Minwuia thermotolerans: one gene and its partner. The protein of the gene in region 1 interacts with the protein of each later gene in a pairwise test. Links are inferred from orthologs where the notes say so. Each region holds a gene or a part of one and is shown in the gene's direction. Other genes may lie near its edges.

What was found. The genes of interacting proteins can lie anywhere in the genome.
Region 2: the proteins of dnaE (region 1) and dnaQ interact in binary tests that used the Escherichia coli proteins (3 or more experiments, as listed by UniProt). The link is inferred for Minwuia thermotolerans from one-to-one orthologs.

What each region holds. Positions count from the first base shown.
Region 1 is NZ_PIGG01000031.1:163,960-170,431, reverse strand. Bases 26-4,061 are described here. They hold dnaE (DNA polymerase III subunit alpha), read left to right. Parts: upstream 26-390; coding sequence 391-3,861; downstream 3,862-4,061. Other genes in these bases: rpsB (30S ribosomal protein S2), read left to right, coding at 4,041-4,061. Also shown: more of rpsB, read left to right, coding at 4,062-4,970; tsf (translation elongation factor Ts), read left to right, coding at 5,044-5,970; pyrH (UMP kinase), read left to right, coding at 5,993-6,472. UniProt on the Escherichia coli protein: DNA polymerase III is a complex, multichain enzyme responsible for most of the replicative synthesis in bacteria. This DNA polymerase also exhibits 3' to 5' exonuclease activity. The alpha chain is the DNA polymerase catalytic subunit.
Region 2 is NZ_PIGG01000015.1:131,973-134,757, forward strand. It holds dnaQ (DNA polymerase III subunit epsilon), read left to right. Parts: upstream 1-949; coding sequence 950-1,621; downstream 1,622-2,785. Other genes in the region: CWC60_RS03800 (shikimate dehydrogenase), read left to right, coding at 1-279; coaE (dephospho-CoA kinase), read left to right, coding at 280-885; rho (transcription termination factor Rho), read left to right, coding at 1,818-2,785. UniProt on the Escherichia coli protein: DNA polymerase III is a complex, multichain enzyme responsible for most of the replicative synthesis in bacteria. The epsilon subunit contain the editing function and is a proofreading 3'-5' exonuclease.

The sequences.
Region 1 (6,472 bases):
GAACATGTGTTGACATAAAGAGAACATTTGACGAACATATGTCTCCAACGCAGCAGGAGGGGGCGATGATGGAATGGATGAGGGATCTGGGCGCGCTGGCCGCGCTGGTGGGAATCTGGGGCGTGCTGGCCGCCTGGACGCAGATGTTCGGCGCGCTGTCCGGCATCGGCTGAGCGGAAGCGGGACGGGACAGGGGCGGCGCGGCGACGGCGGTTCCGTCCACAGCTTCGTCCACAGCAATCTTGCGAACGGGGGACGAATGACGCCTGCCGGGTAGGGACGTGGACGCCGCGGTCTGGGACAATGGAACCGCGGCGGCCGATTCTCCGGCAAGGCAAAGGGGCGCGGCCGCGTGGGTTCCGATCGGGCGGCAGCGGAGAGAGTTCGGCCATGGCGCATGCGGAGTTCGTGCATCTGAGGACGCACAGCGCCTATTCGCTCGCCGAGGGCGCGATCCGGCTCGGCGACCTTGCCGGGGCGGCGGCGAAGGCCGGCATGCCGGCGGTGGCGGTGACCGACACCAACAACCTGTTCGGCGTCATGGAGTTTTGCCCGGCGGTGGCCGGGGCGGGGGTGCAGCCGATCATCGGCTGCCAGCTTTCGGTCCAGTACGGCTGGGACAGCCGCGCGCCGGCGGGCCAGCAGCGGCCGCTCTTTGCGCCCGTCGTCCTGCTGGTCCAGAACGAGACCGGCTACATGAACCTGATGGCCCTGGTCTCCGCGGCCTTCCTCGAATCCGATCCCATGTTCTCGACGCATCTGCCGCTTGGCGCCATGGAGGGCCGTGCGGACGGGCTCATCGCGCTCACCGGCGGCGCCGGAGGACCGCTGGGACGGATGCTGGCCGACGGCGACGCCGCCGGCGGACGCGCCTGGCTGGCGGAGATGAAGGCCCGTTTCGGCGACCGGCTCTATGTCGAACTTCAGCGCCACGGCGAGGCGGAGGAGGACCGGGTCGAGGAGCCCATGATCGACCTCGCCTACGATCTCGACCTGCCGCTGGCGGCGACCAATGACTGCTATTTCCTCGACAAGGACATGTACGAGGCGCACGACGCGCTGATCTGCGTCGCCGAAAGCGCCTATGTGGGCCAGGAAGAGCGGCGGCGGCTGACGCCGGAGCACCGTTTCAAGTCGGCCGAGGAGATGAAGGCGCTGTTCGCCGACCTGCCCGAGGCGACGGCCAATACCCTGGTGATCGCCCGGCGCTGCGGCTATGCGGCGCCGAAGCGCGACCCGATCCTGCCGGGCTTCGCCACCGAGGGCGGCCGGGCCGAGGCTGACGAACTTCGCGCCATGGCCGAGGCGGGACTGGCCGACCGGCTCGCCTTCATGCGCGAGCAGGGCCATGAGCCCGACGAAGCCGTTTATCGGGAGCGGCTGGACCGGGAACTGGGGATCATCATCTCCATGGGCTTTCCGGGCTACTTCCTGATCGTCGCCGACTTCATCCAGTGGGCCAAGGCGCAGGAGATACCCGTCGGCCCGGGCCGTGGTTCGGGCGCGGGCTCGCTGGTCGCCTACGCGCTGACGATTACCGACCTGGATCCATTGCGTTACGGGCTTCTGTTCGAGCGTTTTCTCAACCCCGAACGCGTGTCCATGCCGGACTTCGACATCGACTTCTGCCAGGACCGGCGCGACGAGGTGATCGAGTACGTCCAGGGCAAGTACGGCCACGACAAGGTCGCGCAGATCATCACCTTCGGAAAGCTGCAGGCCCGGGCGGTCATCCGCGATGTCGGCCGCGTGCTGCAGATGCCCTATGGCCAGGTCGACCGCATCTCCAAGCTGGTGCCGGCCAACCCGGCCAATCCGGTGACGCTCGGCCAGGCGCTGGAGAGCGAGCCCAGGCTGCGCCACGAATACGACTCCGACGGCTCGGTGCAGTACCTGGTCGACATGGCGCTGAAGCTGGAGGGGCTGTACCGCCACGCCTCGACCCACGCCGCGGGCGTCGTCATCGGCGACCGGCCGCTGGAACAGCTCGTGCCGCTCTACCGCGATCCGAAGTCCGACATGCCCGTCACCCAGTTCTCGATGAAGTACGTGGAGTCGGCGGGGCTGGTGAAGTTCGACTTCCTGGGGCTGAAGACGCTGACCGTCCTCGACCGCGCCATCGCCCATGTCCGCGAGGGCGGGCGGCCGGACTTCTGTCTGGCCGACATCCCCGAAACCGACGAGCGGACCTTCGAGATGCTGGGCCGCGGCGAGACGGTGGGCGTGTTCCAGCTGGAAAGTTCGGGCATGCGGGATGTGCTCCGGCAGATGAAGCCCGACAAGTTCGAGGACATCATCGCCATCGTCGCCCTCTACCGTCCGGGTCCGATGGACAATATCCCGACCTACATCTCCACCAAGCACGGCCGGGAGGCGGCCAGCTATCCGCACCCGATGCTGGAGCCGATCCTGGCCGAGACCTACGGCATCCCGGTCTATCAGGAGCAGGTGATGCAGATGGCGCAGGTGCTCTCGGGCTACAGCCTGGGCGAAGCGGATCTGCTGCGCCGGGCCATGGGCAAGAAGATCAAGGCCGAGATGGACGCCCAGCGGGAACGCTTCGTCGAGGGCGCGGCGGAGAACGGCGTCACGGCCGGGAAGGCGGGCCAGATCTTCGAGCTGATCGAGAAGTTCGCCGGCTATGGTTTCAACAAGTCCCATGCCGCGGCCTACGCCCTGATCGCCTGGCAGACAGCCTGGCTGAAGGCGAACTATCCGGCCGAGTTCCTGGCCGCGTCGATGACCCTGGACATGGGCAACACCGACAAGCTGGACGTCTTCAAACGCGAGATGAAGCGTCTGAAGATCCCGCTGCTGCCGCCTGCGGCGAACCACTCGGAGGTCGCGTTCGCGGTCGAGCGCAACCGCGACCTGACTGTCGCCGGTATCCGCTACGCCCTGGCGGCGATCAAGAATGTCGGGCGCGACGCCATGGGCGCCATCGTCGCCGCACGGCGCAAGGACGGGCCGTTCAGGGACCTGTTCGACTTCGCCGTGCGTACCGCCGGCTCGGCGCTGAACAAGCGCCAGACCGAGAATCTCGCCCGCGCCGGCGCGCTCGACGAGTTGGACCCGAACCGCCGCCGGGTGCTGGCGTCCGTGGATATCCTCGCGCGCTACGCCCAGCAGCAGGCGGAAGACCGCGCCAGTGGCCAGATGGGGCTTTTTGGCGGCGGCGGGGGCGGCGGCAATGCGGATCGGCCGCCGCTGCCGGCGGTCGAGCCCTTCGACGACCTGGAGCGGCTTGCCGAGGAGCGGGGCGCGATCGGCTTCTACCTTTCGGGCCATCCGCTGGACGACTACCAGCAGAAGCTGGCGCAGAAGGGAGTCTCCCGCATCGATGAACTGCCGGCGATACTGGGCGAGACGCAGAAGACCAACATCGCCCTGGCCGGCACGATCTCGGCGGTGCAGATCCGCCGCAACGCCAAGGGCAAGGCCTTCGCCTTCATCGGCTTCTCCGATCCCAGCGGCGAATGCGAGATTCTCTGCTTTTCGGAGGCGCTGAACCGTCACCGCGACGAGATGGAGGCGGGGCGCAACGCCGTCTTCTATGTCGACATCCTGCGCGACCGGGACGAACCCACCCTGGCGCTGAACAAGATGGCGGACCTGGACGGCTATGTCGCCGACGCGGAGGCGGGGGCGCGCATCGTCATCGCCGACAGCTCGGCACTGCCGCCGATCCGCGCCACGCTGGATCGGGCGGGGCCGGGCAAGGGCCTGATCCGGCTCGTGATGCGGCCACAGGACCGGACGCGGGAACTGGAGCTGGAAGTCCCCGACGGCTTCCGTATCGACCGCGCCGTCCGCCAGTCCCTGAAATCGATGCCGGGCGTGGTCGACGTCCGCGAAATCTGAGACGCAGTTTCTCGCCCGCGCAGCTTGCATTTGCCGGCCCGGCAGCGTATGACCCGCCGCGATCACACACGCGGGTTCAGGGCGTGCGGACAGAAAGCCCCGCCGTCCCTTCCGGTGTCCGGGAACGATCCGGACCACACCCGCGGAGGCGAAACCGGATCAAAAGGAGCACACAGGCCATGGCATTGCCTGATTTCTCGCTGCGCCAGCTTCTCGAAGCGGGCGTTCACTTCGGCCATCAGACCCACCGCTGGAACCCGAGGATGGATCCCTACATCTTCGGTTCGCGCAATGGCGTGCACATCATCGACCTGTCGCAGACCCATCCGATGCTGCACCAGGCGCTGAAGACCATGCGCGACATCGTCGCCGGCGGCGGCCGCGTCCTGTTCGTCGGCACCAAGCGTCAGGCCTCCCAGGCTGTGGCCGACGCCGCCGGACGTTGCGCGCAGTTCTACGTCAATCATCGCTGGCTGGGCGGCACGCTGACCAACTGGAAGACCATCTCCCATTCCATCCGCCGCCTGCGCGAACTGGAAGAGCTGCTGGTGCAGACCGAGACCGGTCTGACCAAGAAGGAGCTGCTGCAGCTTACCCGCGAACGCGACAAGCTCGACCGTGCGCTGGGCGGCATCAAGGAAATGGGCGGCCTGCCCGACGTCATGGTCGTCATCGACACGGGCAAGGAGAAGATCGCCGTGGCCGAGGCCCGCAAGCTGGGCATCCCGGTGATCGGCATCTGCGACACCAACGCCGATCCCACCTTCATCGACTACCCCGTGCCGGCCAATGACGACGCCCTGCGCGCCATCAACCTCTACTGCGAGCTGTTCAGCCAGGCCGTGCTCGACGGCATCCAGGCGGAGATGAGCGCGGGCGACGAGGATGTCGGCGAGCTCGAGAATCCGATTGTCGACATCCCTGTCGAGGAGACCGGCGCGAGCGAGGCAGGCGAGGGCACGGGCCACGAGATCGAGGGCGGCGCCGACGAGACCACGGGCGACAGGCCTGCGGGCGAGGTCCCGGCCGCCGACGAACCCGAGACGCCGGCGCCCAAGGAGGGCGAGGAAGGCGCGGAGAACCTTGTCGAGAAATCGAAGGAAGCCTGAGCCGCAATCTCCTGCGGGAGCGGCGTTGGCGCCGCGGTTCAAGCGGACAGAAAATCAAGGAAAGGGCTGAACAATGGCTCAGATCACGGCATCGCTGGTCAAGGAACTGCGTGAGAAGACCGGCGGCGGAATGATGGACTGCAAGAAGGCGTTGCAGGAGACCGACGGCGATCTGGAGGCGGCGGTCGACTGGCTGCGCAAGAAGGGGCTTGCCGCCGCCGCCAAGAAGGCCGGCCGCACCGCGGCCGAGGGCCTGGTCGGCGTGGCCACCGAAGGCAATGAAGGCGCGATCGTCGAACTGAATTCGGAAACCGACTTCGTCGCCCGCAACGACAGGTTCCAGGCGCTGGTCAATGAGATCACCGTTATCGCGCGGGCGAAGGACGGCGATCTGCAGGCCGTGCTTGGCGCGGACTTTCCGGGCACCGGCCGCACCGTCGAGGAAGAGCTGACCAACGCCATCGCCACCATCGGCGAGAACATGAGCCTGCGCCGCACGGCCGCACTGAAGGTCGAGAACGGCGTTGTCTCCAGCTACGTCCACAATGCCGTGGCGCCGGGCCTCGGCAAGATCGGCGTTCTGGTGGCGCTGGAATCGACCGGCGACGCCGCGAAGCTGGACGAACTCGGCCGCCAGGTGGCGATGCATGTCGCCGCCGCGAACCCGCAGTCGGTCTCGCCGGCGGACATGGACCAGGACATCGTCGAGCGGGAGCGCTCGGTGCTGCGCGAGCAGGCCCTGGCCTCCGGCAAGCCCGCGGAGATCGTCGAGAAGATGATCGAGGGCCGGATCCGCAAGTTCTACCAGGAAGTCGTGCTGCTGGAGCAGACCTACGTGATCGACCCCGACAACACCGTCGGCAAGGCCCTGAAGGCGGCGGAGGCCGATGTCGGCGCGCCGATCGCCGTCAAGGCCTTCATCCGCTTCGCCCTGGGCGAGGGGATCGAGCGCGAGGAAAGCGACTTCGCCGCCGAGGTGGCCGCGGCCACCGCGAGCTGATTCCGGCGGGGGCGGTGCTGCGATGACGGACGCGTCTCCATGGCGTCGGGTTCTTCTGAAGTGCTCGGGAGAGGCCCTGATGGGCGAGGGCGCGTTCGGCATCGACTTCGCCGCGCTTGACAGGATCGCCGGCGACATCGCCGAGGTCCGCGGTCTTGGTGTGGACGTCGCGGTCGTCGTCGGCGGCGGCAACCTGTTCCGGGGCGTGCGCACCGCCGCCAAGGGCATGGACCGCGCCAGCGCCGACCAGATGGGCATGCTGGCCACGGTGATGAACGGTCTGGCCCTGGCCGATGCGCTGGAGCGCCGGGGCGCGCCGGCGGTGGCGATGTCGGCGATTCCGATGCCTACCGTTTGCGCCGCCTACACCAGACGCGATGCGGCCGCCGCGCTCGCGGCCGGCAGCGTCGTGATCTCGACGGCGGGCACCGGCAATCCCTTCTTCACCACCGATACGGCCGCCGCGCTGCGCGCCGCGGAGCTGGGCTGCGACCTGCTGGCC
Region 2 (2,785 bases), on another replicon or contig:
GATACGGCCCTTCTGGTCAACACCACATCCCTTGGTATGACCGGACAGGCGGCGCTGGATATAGACCTGACCCCGCTGCCCGCGCAGGCGGTGGTCCACGACATCGTCTATGTCCCGCTGGAGACGCCGCTGCTGGCGGCCGCGCGCGGGCGCGGGCTGAAGACGGTGGACGGGCTGGGCATGCTGCTCCATCAGGCGGCGCCGGCCTTCGAAGCGTTCTACGGCGTGCGCCCCGAGGTCGACGCGGCGCTGCGCCGACATCTGCTGGAGGTACTCTGAATGGTCTACGTGGTCGGTCTCACCGGCTCCATCGGCATGGGCAAGTCCACCGTCGCCGGGATGTTCCGCGACGAGGGCGTGCCGGTCTGGGATGCCGACGCCGCGGTGCACGAACTCTACAGCCCCGGCGGCGCGGCGGTGGAACCCGTCGGCGAACGCTTTCCCGGCGTCGTGGTCGACGGTGCGGTCGACCGCGAGAAGCTGAGCCACCGCGTCGTCGCCGACGACGAGGCGATCCGCGATCTGGAGGAGATCGTGCATCCGCTGGTGGGCCAGCACCGCCAGCGCTTCTTCGCCGAATGCGAGGCGGCGGGCCACGACATCGTCGTGGTCGATGTGCCCCTGCTGTTCGAGACCGGCGGCGAGGCGCGCATGGACGCCGTGGTGGTGGTCAGTGCCGGGGAAGATCAGCAGCGCGAGCGCGTGCTGGCGCGGCCGAACATGACCGAGGCGAAGTTCGAGGCGATCCTGGCCCGGCAGACCCCCGACCACGAGAAGCGCGAGCGCGCGCACCACGTCATCGACACCGCCGTGACGCACGATGAAACGACCGCCCAGGTGAAGGCGCTCGTGGCCGAACTGCGCCGCGAAGCGCAATCGCGGTGATGGCATCGGGCGGGTGGATGTAGTAGGCTTGGGCCCTACCGCCTGCCAGATATAGAGTACGGTGATGCGCGAGATCATCCTGGACACGGAAACCACGGGCCTGGACCCGAATGACGGCCACCGCATCGTCGAGATCGGCTGTCTGGAACTGGTCGACCGCGTCTGGACCGGGCGGACCTGGCAGCAATACGTCAATCCCGAACGCGCCATGACCGACGACGCCTATCGCGTGCACGGCATCTCCGACGCCGATCTGGCGGACAAGCCGAAGTTCGCCGAGATCGCCGAAGAATTCCTGGCCTTCGTCGACGGCGCCCCGATCGTCGCTCACAACGCCGCCTTCGACATGAAGTTCCTGAACTGGGAGCTGACCAAGATCGGCCGCGAGCCCCTGCCGATGGACCGGGTGGTCGACACCCTGGCCATCGCCCGCAAGCGCTTTCCGGGCGCGGCGAACAGCCTCGACGCGCTGTGCCGGCGTTTCGAGGTCGACAACACCGACCGCACGCTGCACGGGGCGCTGATCGATTCCCGGCTGCTGGCGGACGTCTACTACCACCTGGTGGGGGTCAAGCAGGCGGGCCTGACCTTCGGCGAGGACCAGGGCGAAGGCGCGGCGGGCCCGGCGCGGCGCTACCGCGCGCCCAGGCCGCATGCGCCGACCGAGGCCGAACTCGCGGCCCACGCCGCCTTTCTGGAGAGCCATGTCAGCGCGGCGATCTGGCTGAAAAACTGAGCCGCGCCGCGAATTCGATCTTGCGGCCCGGCCCGATCCGTGTATTAACAACGGACAGCCGCTGAAGCGACTTCACTCCAGAACCGGCCAATTCCCTGGCCGGCGCTTGATCCGGAAACTGCCGACACGATCTGGAACCTCAGCGGTCCGTCCGTCCGGACACCTGTTCAATCACATATTCCTGCGACCGGTACCCATGAACCTACGCGAATTGAAGGCGAAATCGCCCACCGAACTCCTCGAGATGGCCGAGGAGCTGGAGATCGAGAACGCGTCCACCATGCGCAAGCAGGACATGCAGTTCGCGATCCTGAAGCAGCTTGCCGAGGACGGTGAGGAAATCACCGGCGTCGGCGTGCTCGAAACCCTCTCCGACGGTTTCGGATTCCTGCGCTCGGCGGAGTCGAACTATCTGCCCGGCTCCGACGACATCTACGTCAGTCCCAACCAGATCCGCCGCTTCTCGCTCAGGACCGGCGACACGGTCGAGGGCGAGATCCGCTCGCCCAAGGACGGCGAGCGCTATTTCGCCCTGCTCAAGGTCGCCAAGATCAACTTCGAGGATCCGGAAGCGGTCCGCCACAAGGTCGCCTTCGACAATCTCACGCCCCTCTATCCCGACGAGCGGCTGCACATGGAGTTTGCGGATCCGACCAAGAAGGATCTTTCCAACCGGGTGATCGAGCTGGTCACCCCGATCGGCAAGGGCCAGCGCGCGCTGATCGTTGCGCCGCCGCGCACGGGCAAGACGGTGCTGATGCAGAACATCGCCCACGCCATCGAATCCAACCACCCTGACGTCTACCTGATCGTGCTGCTGATCGACGAACGGCCCGAGGAAGTCACCGACATGTCCCGCTCCGTGCAGGGCGAGGTGATCTCGTCGACCTTCGACGAGCCGGCGGCGCGCCACGTCCAGGTCGCGGAAATGGTGATCGAGAAGGCCAAGCGCCTGGTCGAGCACAAGCGCGACGTGGTCATCCTGCTGGACTCCATCACCCGCCTGGCGCGCGCCTACAACACCGTGGTGCCGTCGTCGGGCAAGGTGCTGACCGGCGGCGTGGATGCCAACGCCCTGCAGCGCCCGAAGCGCTTCTTCGGCGCCGCGCGCAATATCGAGGAAGGCGGCTCGCTGACCATCATCGCGACCGCCCTGATCGACAC